3 regions of the Mesorhizobium sp. M0815 genome follow, and region 1 is predicted to be linked to each of the others. Evidence: predicted binding sites of a transcription regulator. Region 1 holds the regulator's gene; each other region holds the start of a gene.

Region 1 (4,609 bases):
TCCGCAACGGCGTAACCTCGGCGGTCGGCCTGGAGCTCGACCGTGGGGTCGCCTTCCTGCTGGTGCCGGTGTTCCTCGCATGCGGGGATCGTATATTTTGCGCTGGCGGTGGAGCCGGCCTTTCCACAGCCGATCGCAATCGTCGCCTTGGCAGCCCTCTGTGCCGTCGCCTCGCGGTCGTGGCCCAGAACCCGCCTGTGCTTCATGGCGGCGTTGCTCTGCGCGCTTGGCGTGCTTGCCGCCAAGGTCGAGACCTGGCGTGTCGGAACGCATATGCTCGGTTCCGAAATCTCGACGCGCCTCACGGGTCGCGTCGTATCGTTCGAGCCCATGGCGAGCGGCCGCATCAGGCTGACGATCGATGTGATCTCAACCGCCAGGCCGACACTGCGCTACATGCCGGAACGGGTCCGCGTTTCGGCGATGAAAATACCGGCTGAGCTGACCGCCGGTTCCGAGATCGCCGGCTATGTGCGGCTGCTGCCGCCGACCGGGCCGGTGCGGCCCGACAGCTATGATTTCTCCTTCGACAGCTATTTTGCCGGTATCGGCGGCAGCGGCTTTTTTCTCGGCAATCCGAAAGTCGTGTCGTCGGGCAGCATGCCGTTTGCCGCGCGGCTTTCTTCCGCGATCGAAGACGCGCGCGAATCCATCGCCGACCATATCCGCAGCCGCATCGGCGGCGCCGAGGGCGAGATTGCTGCTGCGCTGATCGTCGGCGTGCGCGCCGGCATTCCCGAGGAGATCAACGAAGCGATGCGGCGTACCGGCATCTACCACATCATCTCCATCTCGGGGCTGCATATGGCGTTGGTCGCCGGCACCATTATGGCGCTGCTGCGCGGCGCCTTTGCGCTGTTTCCCGATTTCTCATCGCGACGGCCGGTCAAGAAATACGCGGCGGCCGCCGCGCTTTTTTCGATTGCGGCCTACCTCGTCTTTTCCGGCATTGTGGTGGCGGCCGAACGCAGCTTCATCATGTTGGCGGTGATGCTTATCGCCGTGCTGTTCGACCGGGCCGCGCTCACCATGCGCAACCTGGCGATCTCGGCCATCGCGGTCATTCTGGTGTCGCCGCACGAGGTGGTCGGTCCGAGCTTCCAGATGTCCTTCGCCGCGACGGCGGCCCTTGTCGGCGCCTATGCAGGCTGGTCCGATTACCGCGCCGGCGGGGCCACCACGCCGCCGCCCCGGCGGTCGCCGCTACGCTTTGCCACTAGAAAGGTACTGATGGGCATGGGCGGCCTGGCGATGACCTCGATCATTGCAGGGAGCGCCACGGCGCTTTTCGCCATATGGCATTTCCAGCGCGTGGCGCCGCTCAGCCTGTTCGCCAATCTGGCCATCATGCCTATCGTCTCACTGGTCGTCATGCCCTTCGCCGTCCTCAGTGCGCTGGCGATGCCGTTCGGCGCGGATGGGCCTTTCCTCTACGTGATGGGCAAGGGGCTGACGGCGATGATCGCCCTGTCCGGGTGGATCTCCGAGCGCTCGCCGATCGATGCGGTCGGGCTGATTTCGCTGAGATCTGTCCTTTTGGTGACGATCGCCCTCGTCATTGCCAGCATGGCGACGACCTGGTTGCGGCTCGTGGCCCTTCCTTTTGCGCTCGCCGGCTTGCTAACGACAACGCAGACGCGCGTACCCGATGTATTGATCTCGGAGGACGCACGGCTCGTCGCGCTGCCGATCGGCAGCGGTGAACTCGCGGTCAACCGGGCACGCCCGAATGAGTTCACCATCGACAACTGGAAACGCGCGCTCACATCAGAGGCTATCGTCGCGCCGGAAACACCTGGAAAGAACGATCCGCAATTCGACATTGCCGATCCGGCCGACTTACCGCCGGGCATGCCGTTCATTTGCACGGACGGTCTCTGCCTTGCCAGGCATCCATCCGGCGCGATCATCGCGCTAGCCAATGACCGCGATACTGCACGGCCAGCCTGCGCCTTTGCCAGCTTGATCGTCATCGACGACGCCACCGCCCATAATCCCTGCTACTACGACCGGCTGGTCCTCGTCGTCACCAAACGGCAACTGGCGCGCGCGGGAAGTGCGGCCGTCTATTTCGATCCACAAGCGGCAACACGCGCCGAAATCCGCTTCGCCGTCGAAAAATCATACCGGCCCTGGCACGTGCAGCGGAAATTTTCACGCGCGGCGCGGGGCATGCCGCCATACCGCAGAGCCGACAAGCCAAAAGCCGGCGCCAAGGGCGCAGCTCAGTAGCGGCGGATCAGCCCAACGAGCTTGCCCTGCACCTTGACCCTGTCTGGTCCGAAGATGCGCGTCTCGTAGGCCGGATTGGCGGCTTCCAGGGCGATCGAGGCGCCCTTGCGGCGGAACCGCTTCAGCGTCGCTTCTTCCTCGTCGACCAGTGCCACCACGATCTCACCGGGGCTCGCCGTATCGGCATTGCGGATGATCACCGTGTCGCCGTCGAAAATGCCAGCCTCGATCATCGAATCGCCTTTGACCTCGAGCGCATAATGCTCGCCGCCCATGATCATGTCCGGCGGCACCGAGATCGAATGCGTCTGGTGCTGGATGGCATCGATCGGCACACCAGCGGCGATGCGGCCCATCACCGGGATAGACACGGCGGCGACGACATCGTCGTCATTGCCGGCTGCAGGGACGCGCGACGATGTCGGCTTGCCTTGCCGAGGACCTTGCCCAAGACTGCCCTGGATGACACTCGGCGAGAACTTGCGTGCCGCATTGAGGCCGGGGGCGATCGAATCGGGCAGGCGCAGCACCTCCAGCGCACGGGCCCTGTTGGGCAAACGGCGAATGAAGCCGCGCTCCTCCAGCGCCGTAATCAGCCGGTGGATTCCCGATTTGGAAGCCAGGTCGAGCGCTTCCTTCATCTCGTCGAAGGAGGGCGGGATACCGCTTTCCTTCAGCCTTTCGTGGATGAACATAAGCAGTTCGTGTTGTTTGCGTGTCAGCATAGCGACCCCCAACAGAATCAGAAAAACAAACCCAGAACAAACACTATCTGTTCCAGTTGTGTTCCGCAACTGTTTAAAGTTTAATGAATGTGTTAGGGCTCGGGTAACGATACCACTCGCCAAACCGGGACGCTGCATTTTCACCGCCGCGGGCCTCATCGCCTTGATTCTGCTTTCGTTTGCGGCCTCTGGGTTTCCAGAAGGCGGCACTGGTATCGGCCGTCAGCCGGCAAAGGGGCACGGAATTGAAGCCGTATCGACTGTGCGGTTTGGTCAATGCACCGTGAACGAAACGAACTCAAAACGCCAACCTTGGGTTGGCTTGGCTCCTGGTTTCCACCGCATGGTCAGGCAACTTGTCGCCGGTGGAGCCTTGCTGCGCGATACCAGGTAATGGAGAACCGCTCGTGACCGATGGATGCCGTCGATGCGTGTCCGGCGTTGCGGTGAATCTTGGGGAGCAGACAAATCATGACAGGAATTCCCGATCTCGTGGCCATAAGGGCGATGGATGCTGCAGATCCGCTGCGCGCGATGCGCGACCGCTTTGTGCTGCCGCAAGGAGTGATCTATCTCGACGGCAATTCGCTAGGGGCCGCTTCGCGTGCCGCTTTCGATGAATTGAGCAAGGCAGTGACCGAAGAATGGGCGCATGATCTCATCCGCGCCTGGAACACGGCCGGCTGGTTCAACATGCCGCTCGAACTTGGCGACCAGCTCGGGCGCCTGATCGGTGCCGCGGCCGGCCAGACGGTGGTCTGCGACACGACATCGGTCAACATCTACAAGCTGCTGCACGCCGCCATGGCCATGCGGCCGGAGCGGCAGGTCATCGTCGCCGAGGGCGACAGTTTTCCGACAGACCTCTACATGGCTGAGGGTGTGGTTTCGACGCGAAAAGATACGCTGCTGCGCCTCTCGGGGGTCGACGCGCCGAGCATCGAAGAGCTGATCGACGAACGCACCGCCGTGGTGCTGGTCAACCACGTCAACTACAAGTCGGGCGAACTGCGCGACGTGCCGGCGCTGACGCGCAGGGCCCAGGAAGCCGGGGCGATGATCGTCTGGGATCTCTGCCACACCGCCGGTGCGATGCCAGTCGAGCTCGACACGGCAAACGCCGATTTTGCCGTTGGCTGCACCTACAAATATCTGAATGGCGGACCGGGCGCGCCTGCCTTCATCTATGCGGCTGAGCGGCATCTTGCCGACATCCAGCAGCCGCTCACCGGCTGGTGGGGCCATGCACGGCCCTTCGCCTTCGAGCCAGGCTATGCGGCCGGCACCGGCATCCGCCGGTTTCTGTGCGGCACCCAGCCGGTCCTGTCGATGCGCACGCTGAAGGGCGCGCTCGACATCTGGAACGATGTCGACATGACGGCGGTGCGCAAGAAGAGCATCGCGCTGGCCGATCTGTTCATCGAGCTTGTCGAGGCAAAGTGCGGCACTTACGGGCTAACGCTCGAAAGCACGCGCGACGGGGAAAAACGCGGCAGCCAGATTTCATTCATGCACGAGCATGGCTACCAGATCATGCGCGCGCTGATCGAACGTGGCGTGATCGGCGATTTTCGCGCGCCATCGACCATGCGCTTAGGCTTCACCCCGCTCTATGTCGGCTATGCCGATGTCTGGCAGGCCGTCGAAGTGCT
Region 2 (4,609 bases), on a different contig from region 1:
CTGAGTGAGGGCTGCCATAAGTCTCTGCACGATGGCCTTGATGCCGCGTTGGTCCAGCAGGCCGAGACAGCCGCCGGCCCGCAGCTGACCAACGAGGTACTTGCATCGGTACCCGACCTGAAAGGGCATCTCGGGCTCTGAGGAACTTCTCTATTTCGGCAGCGTATAGGCCATCACATAATCGCCCGGCTTGGTGCCGACCGAGCCGTGGCCGCCGGCAACGATGACGACGAACTGGCGTCCGTCGGCTACCGTGTAGGTCATCGGTGTCGACTGCCCGCCGGCAGGCAGCCGCGCCTGCCAGAGCTGTTTGCCGGTCGTCAGGTCATAAGCGCGCACATAGTCGTCGACCGCCGCACCGAGAAAGGCGACGCCGCCGGCAGTGATCATCGGCCCGCCAATGCCCGGCACGCCGACCTTGAACGGCAGCGGCAGCGGCGTCATGTCGTAGACGGTGCCGTTGCGATGCTTGTAGACGATCTTGCCGGTCCGAAGGTCGGCGCCGGCCACATAGCCCCACGGAGGCGCCTGGCAGGGAATGCCGAGCGGCGACAGGAATGGCTTCAATATCACTGCGTAAGGCGCACCGTCATTGCGGTTCAGGCCTTGTTCGCTGCCCTTGGTATCGCCCGGCGGCGGCACGTCGGCGCGCGGCACCAATTTGGAGATGAACGCCAGGTATGTCGGCATGCCGAACATCACCTGCCGGACCGGATCGACTGCCACGCCGCCCCAGTTGAAGGTGCCGAAATTGCCAGGATAGATCAGCGAGCCTTGCAGCGACGGCGGCGTATAGCGGCCCTCATACCGCAGCTTCCGAAGCTCGATCCGGCAGGCCAGCTGGTCGAACATGGTGATGCCCCACATATCCGCGCCGGTCAGTGGCTTCGGACTGAAGCTGAGGTCCGAGACCGGCTGCGTCGGCGAGGTATGGTCGCCTTCGATCGCGCCGCCCGGCGCCGGCACTTCCTTGACCGGAACGATCGGCTCGCCGCTGCGCCGGTCGAGCACATAGAGGTCGCCCTGCTTGGTCGGCCCGACCAGCGCCGGCACCACACCACTGGCCGTGGTTATGTCGACCAGCGTCGGCTGCGCCGGCACGTCCATGTCCCAGAGATCGTGATGCACGGTCTGCCGCACCCAGCGCAATTGTCCGGTGTTGAGATCGAGCGCGGTGATCGAGGAAGAGAATTTCTCGTCATTGGCGCTGCGTCCGGCGCCGAGCTGGTCCGGCGTCTTGTTGCCGAGCGGCACATAGAGCAGGCCGAGCTTCTCGTCGGCGCTCGCCGTCGACCACATATTGGGCGAGTTGTTGGTGTAGGTCTGGCCCGGCGGCAGCGGCGTCGTCTGGTCCGGATTGCCGGAATCCCAATTCCATAACAGCGCGCCGGTGTCGGCATCGTAGGCACGGATGACCCCGGACGGCTCCTGCGTCGAATAATTGTCGTTGACCGCGCCGCCGACGATGATCTTGTTGGCGACGATCAGCGGCGCGGAAGTCGAATAGTAATAGCCCGGCTTCGGATATGGCATGTTGGCGAGCAGGTTCAGCGTGCCGCCCTCGGCAAATGTCGGACAGACCTGGCCATTCGCCGCGTCGAGCGCGATCAGCCGGGCGTCCGATGTCGGCAGATAGATGCGCGTGGCGCAGGGCTGGCCGGCGGCGATCTTGGCATCGGCATAGTAAGCCACGCCGCGGCAGGTCTGGTGCTGGCGGTCCTTGTTGAGCTTGACCTGCGGATCGAAACGCCATTTCTCCTTGCCGCTCGCGGCATCGATGGCGATGGCGAAATTATGCGGCGTGCAGATGTAGAGCGTGTCGGCGATTTTCAGCGGCGTCACCTGATAGGTCGTCTCGCCGATGTCGTCGGGCCCTTTCACGTCGCCGGTGCGATAGGTCCAGGCCGGCTGCAGATTGGCAACGTTTTCGGGGGTGATCTGGTCGAGCGGCGAATAGCGCTGGCCATATTGCGTGCGACCGTAATAGTGCCATTCGCCGGCCGGCACATTGCCGCCGAGTTCGGCCGTCGGCGTCACCTTGTCGGTGTTGAGTTGGCCGGCAATATCCTTTGGGTCCGTCGTCATCGAATAACCGGCGACGCCGAGCGATGCCAGCACCGCGAGGATCAGCGGCGCTCGTCCGTCGGGACCGGTAAGCCCGCGCCGCGCCCATGGCGTCAATAGCCACAGCGCGACAAGCACGATGATGCCGCCGCGCGGGCCGAGCTCCCACCAGTCGAAGCCGGTTTCCCAGACAGCCCAGGCGAGCGTGCCGAGCACGATCGCCGCGTAGAGCCACAGCGCCGTGGATCTGCGCCTGTAGAGCAGCCAGGCAGCGATCAGGAAAGCTATGCCGGCGATGACGTAATACCAGCTGCCGCCCAGCGTCACGAGCCAGATGCCGCCGCCGCCAAGCGCCAGGCCGATGAGGAAAAGGATCAGGGAGGTGATGACCACAGCCAAGACGGTGCTCCTTCGACTGGTGCGCTCCGCGACGCGTCCATGGGCAACCCCGCATTGCGTGCCTGCCCCCACGCAACTTTCTCCGGCCCGCTTCCCCTGTCAAGCAAGCTCGGCGTTTTACGGCGTCGACCCACGGCAAGCTCGGCGTTTTGGTTAGCGGACCCATTCAGATTGTGAGTCTACCGACTGGACAGAGAACAAAACGGAGACACTTCTGGCCTTTCGCTGCCGAATCACTACATTCGGGGAGAGATGTCCGGCTTTTCGGAAGACATGCCCTTTTTTGACGAACCGAACGCGCGGCCCGTGGCCCCCTCGGGCATCGCCGCGCGCGCCATGGCTGCCCGCAGCAATCAAAACAACGCGCCCGATTATCTCAACGGCCTCAACCCCGAGCAGCGGCTGGCGGTGGAAACCACCGAAGGCCCGGTGCTGGTGCTGGCCGGCGCCGGCACCGGCAAGACGCGCGTCTTGACCACCCGCATCGCCCACATCCTTGCCACCGGCAAGGCCTTCCCTTCGCAGATCCTCGCCGTCACCTTCACCAACAAGGCGGCGCGCGAGATGAAGCAGCGCATCGGCCTGTTGATCGGCGAAGGCAATGTCGAGGGCATGCCGTGGCTCGGCACCTTCCACTCGATTGGCGTGAAGCTGCTGCGCCGACATGCCGAGCTGGCCGGGCTCAAATCCGACTTCACCATTCTCGACACCGACGATGTCGTGCGGCTGATCAAACAGCTCATCCAGGCGGAAGGGCTGGACGACAAGCGCTGGCCGGCCAAGCAGTTCGCCCAGATGATCGACGGCTGGAAGAACAAGGGCCTCGGTCCCGCCGACATCCCCGAGGGCGATGCCCGTGCCTTCGCCAACGGCAAGGGCCGCGAACTCTACAAGGCCTATCAGGAGCGGCTGCAGACGCTGAATGCCTGTGACTTCGGCGATCTCCTATGTCACCCGATCCGCATCTTCCGCGCCAATCCGGACGTGCTGAAGGAATACCACAAGCGCTTCCGCTACATCCTCGTCGACGAGTACCAGGACACCAACACCGCACAGTACATGTGGCTGCGCCTGCTGGCCCAGCGGCCTCAAGGCAAGCCAATCTCCCCCCTCGCGGGGGAGATTGGGCGCTCTTCGGCCGAAGGCCGCAAGCCCGACCGGGCGTCGGCCGGCCAGGCCGCCCCCGCGGAGGCCAGCGAGCGAAGCTCGCGCGCGGCCGTGAGCGAAAGCAAAGTTAACATCTGCTGCGTCGGCGACGACGACCAGTCGATCTATGGCTGGCGCGGCGCCGAAGTCGACAACATCCTGCGCTTCGACAAGGATTTCCCCGGCGCCACCATCATCCGGCTGGAGCGCAACTACCGCTCGACCGCGCACATCCTCGGCACCGCCTCGCATCTCATCGCCCACAATGAGGGCCGCTTCGGCAAGACGCTGTTTACCGAGAAGATCGCCGAGGACGACGAGAAGGTGCATGTCCACGCCGCCTGGGATTCCGAGGAGGAGGCCCGCGCCGTCGGCGAGACCATCGAGGCCTACCAGCGCCAGAAGCACAATTTGAACGATATGGCGATTCTCGTCCGCGCGTCTTTCCAGATGCGCGAATTCGAGGACCGCTTCGTCACGCTCGGCCTCAACTACCGCGTCATCGGCGGCCCGCGCTTCTATGAGCGGCTCGAGATCCGCGACGCGCTGGCCTTCTTCCGCGTCGTCGCGCAAGGCGCCGACGACCTCGCTTTCGAGCGCATCGTCAACGTGCCGAAGCGCGGGCTTGGCGAGGCCACCATCCGCCAGATCCATGATACCGCCCGCGCCCTTCGCATCCCGATGCTGGAGGCGGCGGCAAAACTCGCCGAGAGCGACGAGCTGAAGCCGAAGCCGCGCGCCGCACTTCGCGAGGTCGCCGCCAATTTCGAACGCTGGCAGAAGGCTCTGGAAACCACCCCGCATACCGAGCTCGCCGAGACCATTTTGGAGGAGAGCGGCTACACCGACATGTGGAAGAACGACCGCTCGGTGGAAGCGCCCGGCCGGCTCGAGAACTTGAAAGAACTGATCCGCTCCATGGAGGAGTACGAATCGCTGCGCTCCTTCCTCGAACATGTCGCACTCGTCATGGACGCCGAGCAGAACGCCGAGCTCGACG
Region 3 (4,609 bases), on a different contig from region 1:
TCGCTTTTGCCGGCGACAAGCTGCAATATTTCACCTGGTCGGGCTATGAGCTGCCCGACTTCAACAAGAGCTTCCTCGCCGCGCACCCGGATGGTGTCGAAGCCTCGATGTTCGGCGACGACGATGACGCTTTCACCAAGGTCAAGGCCGGCTTCCGCCCCGATGTCGCGCACCCATGCTATGACAAGGTGGCGCGCTGGAACAAGGAAGGCCTGCTGCAGCCGATCGACACCAAGCGCATCAAGAACTGGGATTCGATCTTCCCGGTCTTCAAGAACCTGCCCGACCTGCAGGCCGGCGACGGCAAGGTCTGGATGGTGCCGTGGGACTGGGGCAACACCTCGATTCTCTACCGCACCGATCTGGTGAAGAACCCGGAAGCGAGCTGGAACCTACTCTGGGACAAGCAATATGCCGGGCGCATGGCGACCATCGATGCCGTCCACGACACTCCGGTGGTGGCGGCCCTTCTTGCCGGCGTCAATCCATTCGACATGACGGCGGAACAGATGGACAAGGTTGCGGAGAAACTGCGCGAGCAGCGCCCGCTGCTCTCAAACTACACCACAGACATGACATCGGTCGAACAGGCGCTGGCCAGCGGCCAGCTGGTCGCCGCCATGACCTGGAATGCCTCGGCCACGTCGCTGAAGAAGCAAGGCGTGCCTGTCGAGTTCATGAAGCCGAAGGAAGGCATGCTTACCTGGGCTTGCGGTTTCGTCATGCTCAAGGACGCCAAGAACGTCGACCTCGCCTATGACTTCATCAACAGCCGGCTGGAAACGGACTCGGGCAAATACCTGATCCAGGCCTATGGCTATGGCAGCTCGACCAGCTCGGCTTTCGCTGCCGTGCCGAAGGAGGAGCTGGAGAAATTGCAGCTGCCGTCCGATCCGGAAGTGATGTTGAAGACCACCATCTTCACCGGGCCGATGAAACAGAATGATGAACTCGCCAAGATGTTCGAGAAGGTCAAGGCGGGCGGCTGAGCCTGCTTCTTCCTTCTCCCGCAAGGGGAAGGGAAAGCGTTGGCAAAAAGGACGAATGGATGGACATGCTGGACGAAGCGGCTGAGAAGCCGAAGGACGACGCCGACGTCAGGGTCGGCCGGCGCGTGCGGGCGCTCAGGCTGGAGCGTAGTCTCTCGCTGGCCGAACTTGCAGCCAAAGCCGGCGTCTCGATCGGAGCGCTGAGCCAGATCGAGCGCGGCATGTCGTCATTGCGGGTCCGAGTGATCTGGCCGCTCGCCGCCGCCCTCGACATCGAGCCGTCCGCGCTGATCGCCGACGGCAACGACGCCGGCAACGATCTTTATTGTGTGCGCGCCAACAGCCGGCGTCAGATCCCGGTCAAGTCGGAAGGCATCGCCAAGTCGCTGCTGTCGCCGCCGGCTGCTGCGCTGACCGGCATGCTGGTGACGGTGGAGGCCGGTGGCGGCACCGCCGAAGCCTACGCCCATGCCGGCCATGAATTCGGGTTCGTCCTTTCGGGCGAGGTCGAGCTGGTGGTCGATTCGACCAGATACGGCCTGAAGGCCGGCGACAGCTTCGCCTTCAAGAGCACCTTGCTGCATGCTTTCCGCAATCCGGGCAGCGAGCGCTGCCAGATCCTGTGGGTCAACACGACCAAGCCGTCCGAGGTTCGCGATGGCACCTGATCCACTCGTCCGGCTGGACAAGGTCTCCAAGATATTCCCCGGCAGCATCGTCGGGCTCGATGCCGTCGATCTCGATATTTCGCGCGGCGAGTTCCTGACCCTGCTCGGACCATCCGGCTGCGGCAAGACCACCAGCCTGCGGGTCATCGCCGGCTTCGAAAGCCCGTCGAGCGGCAAGGTTCTGCTCGAAGGCCGCGACATCAGTGCGCTCAGGCCCTTCGACCGTCCGGTCAATACCGTATTCCAGGACTACGCGCTGTTCCCGCACATGAACGTCGCCGAAAATGTCGGCTTCGGCTTGTCGCTGCGCAAGCTCTCCGGTGCCGAACAGGCAAAGCGCGTCGGCGCAGCGCTCGACATGGTCGGCCTTGCTGAAAAGCTCGGCGCCCGCGTGTCCGAATTGTCGGGTGGCCAGCGCCAGCGCGTCGCGCTTGCCCGCGCCATCGTCTGCGAACCGCGCGTGCTGCTGCTCGACGAGCCGTTGTCGGCGCTCGATGCGCATCTGCGCGAACAGATGCAGGTCGAATTGAAGCGACTGCAGTCGCGCCTCGGCACCACTTTCGTCATGGTCACGCACGACCAGACCGAGGCGCTGTCGATCTCTGATCGCATCGTCGTCATGAACAAAGGCCGCATCGAGCAGATTGCGCCGCCGGCGACCCTCTACGACCGGCCCGCCACCAAATTCGTTGCCAGCTTCATCGGCACGATGAACCTTCTGCAGTCGCGCTTCGTCGGCCGTGACGGCGAGCGCTTGCGGTTCGCCGCCGGCGCCCTGCCGCTGGAAGCGGTTTCGGAGACGGGCGAACTGCCTGGCGAGGGCACGGTGCGCACCATCGGCGTGCGTCCAGAGGATTTTTTGGCGACGACCGAAGCGGCGGCCGGCACTGTACCGGTGCGGGTGAACAGCATCGTCTTCCACGGCCGCACCTTGCGCCTTCATGCGGAGCTGGGGCAGGGGACACAGGTGGTGATCGACGCGCCGCGCCGGGCGGAGGGTTTTCAATTCAGCGTCGGCGACGTGGCGCATATCAGCCTGCGCCGTGGCGCCAACTGCCCTATGCTGTCCAGCTAGGCAACGGCCGCGAATACGCCGACCGGGCGATCCACGATTTCCTCGAGATCAAGGGCATCATCGGCGACAGCGCCTGAGCCATCAACATACGGCCGACCGAAATGTGGTTGCGAGCGTTGGTGCTGCCAGTACCGGCGCTCGTATCATTTTCGTTTGATTTGTTCCCTTTTTGTTCTATTCTGCTTGGCTGGGCGGGAATGGCTTTGAGAGGAGCAATGAACATGAATGAGCTGCCCGCATTCAGGATCACCGAAAACGGCCAAGCCGTGTTCAACTGGCAGGAGCTGGATCGGCGCTGGAATGACCGGCTGTTCTTCGCCATTCTTCTTGAAAGTACGATCGCCGTGCCGCTTGCACGCCGGGCCGCCGTCTGGCGGCGAGAATCGGGATTGCGAGGGCAAGTGTTTCCGGCGGAACGCCTGCACATCTCGCTTATTGGGCTCGGCGACTATGATGGACTGCCGGAGGAATTGGTCAAAATCGCCCGCCACGTCGCCTCGATGGTCCAGGCGAAACCGTTTGAGGTGTCGTTCGATCGGTTGTCGGCTTTCGGCGGCGGTGCGTTGGTGCTGCGTGGCAGCGACGGCGTCCCGCCGCTGCAAGCGTTCTGGCGCAATCTTACCGCCCTGATCGCCGACAGCCCGCTGAAGCCCTTTGTGGGGAGCTCCTTTGAACCTCATGTTACATTGCTTCGTGACAAATTGCGGGTTCAAAGGGTTCGAGAACGGGCGATCGAACCCATCAGCTGGACCGTACGTGACTTTGTGCTCATCCGCAGTCTGATCCGGCAAGGCCGGTACGAAGAGCTCGGGCGCTGGCGGTTGAACGGCCACGACGATTCCGTGGCCGCAATGTGAGCCAAGCCAGGGTCCCCTCAGATCGTCTTGACGTAGCCCGCCAACTGATCCGCCACCGTGCCCCAGCCGTCGTAAAAGCCCATCTCCTCGTGGCTGTTGCGCGTGGCTTCGTCGCGGTGGATAGCGGTCGCGGTGTAGCGCGTCGCCTCGCCCTGCGATTGCAGCGATATGACGGCTGTGATGAATGGGTCGCCTGACGGCCGGTAGCCGGGCAGCAGCGCATCGGTCCACACCAGCCGCTCGTTCTGGACGATCTCGAGGTAGCAGCAACGCCTGTCGTTGACCTCCTTGCCGTCGGGCGACTGCATGCGGGTGCGGAACAGACCGCCGGGCCGCAGGTCGATCTCGCAATCGGTGATGATCCACGGCTTCGGCGTGAACCATTGGCGGACATGCTCGGGCTTCGTCAAGGCCGTCCACAGCAGTTCTCGTGGCGCCTCGATCGTCCGTTCGAGCACGAGGTCGAGCTTCGGATCGGGTTGAAAAAACGCGACCATATTCATCTGTCTGTCTCCTTGAGTTTCAGCACGTAGTCGTCGAACTGGTCGAGACGGCGCTCCCACAGCTCACGCTGCTCGGCCAGCCAGCTTTCCGCGAGCTTCAGCGGCTCCGGCGCAAGCCGGTAGGTCCTGACGCGGCCGGCCTTCTCCGAACGCACCAGCCCGCAGCCTTCCAAAACCCTGAGATGCTCGATGAAGGATGGCAGGGCCATCTCGAACGGCTGGGCAAGCTCGCTGACCGAGGCGGGGCTTCGGTTCAGCCGCTCGACCACGCGCCGCCGGGTCGGATCGGCGAGCGCACGGAAAATGCCGTCGATCGGTGGGGGGCTTTCGGTCTGCAGGCTCGTCATGGTCATTTCCTTGCCTCGGCCATTCCGCGTGACCAAAATTAGCTCGGGACAATAGTTAGGAAAATTCCTTACTATTGGCAAGCGCAAAAATCACGGATGCCTGGCAAGGCAGCTGGAAAAGTGAGAGGCACGGTTTTAGGGTGCCATCAGATTCGACCGATCCGAGGAAG

What was found. The regulator LexA, encoded in region 1, represses DNA repair genes until DNA is damaged. The targets are predictions, from matches to a motif close to TGTTCNNNNTGTGTTCNG.
Region 2: a site for LexA is predicted at 2,657-2,674, ahead of NKI01_RS10065 (ATP-dependent helicase). Genes of this name have one in related genera too.
Region 3: a site for LexA is predicted at 2,892-2,909, ahead of NKI01_RS29955 (2'-5' RNA ligase family protein). Genes of this name have one in related genera too.

The regions. Positions count from the first base shown of each region.
Region 1 covers NZ_JAMYOU010000001.1:46,455-51,063, reverse strand. Annotated here, with positions in the region: partial or broken gene NKI01_RS00215 (ComEC/Rec2 family competence protein) at 1-2,232, shown strand, start outside; gene lexA (transcriptional repressor LexA) at 2,226-2,957, opposite strand; gene kynU (kynureninase) at 3,429-4,609, shown strand, end outside.
Region 2 covers NZ_JAMYOU010000006.1:161,693-166,301, forward strand. Annotated here, with positions in the region: gene NKI01_RS10060 (glucose/quinate/shikimate family membrane-bound PQQ-dependent dehydrogenase) at 151-2,463, opposite strand; gene NKI01_RS10065 (ATP-dependent helicase) at 2,716-4,609, shown strand, end outside.
Region 3 covers NZ_JAMYOU010000055.1:497-5,105, reverse strand. Annotated here, with positions in the region: gene NKI01_RS29970 (ABC transporter substrate-binding protein) at 1-989, shown strand, start outside; gene NKI01_RS29965 (cupin domain-containing protein) at 1,049-1,657, shown strand; gene NKI01_RS29960 (ABC transporter ATP-binding protein) at 1,647-2,732, shown strand; gene NKI01_RS29955 (2'-5' RNA ligase family protein) at 2,954-3,589, shown strand; gene NKI01_RS29950 (SRPBCC family protein) at 3,607-4,086, opposite strand; gene NKI01_RS29945 (ArsR/SmtB family transcription factor) at 4,089-4,439, opposite strand.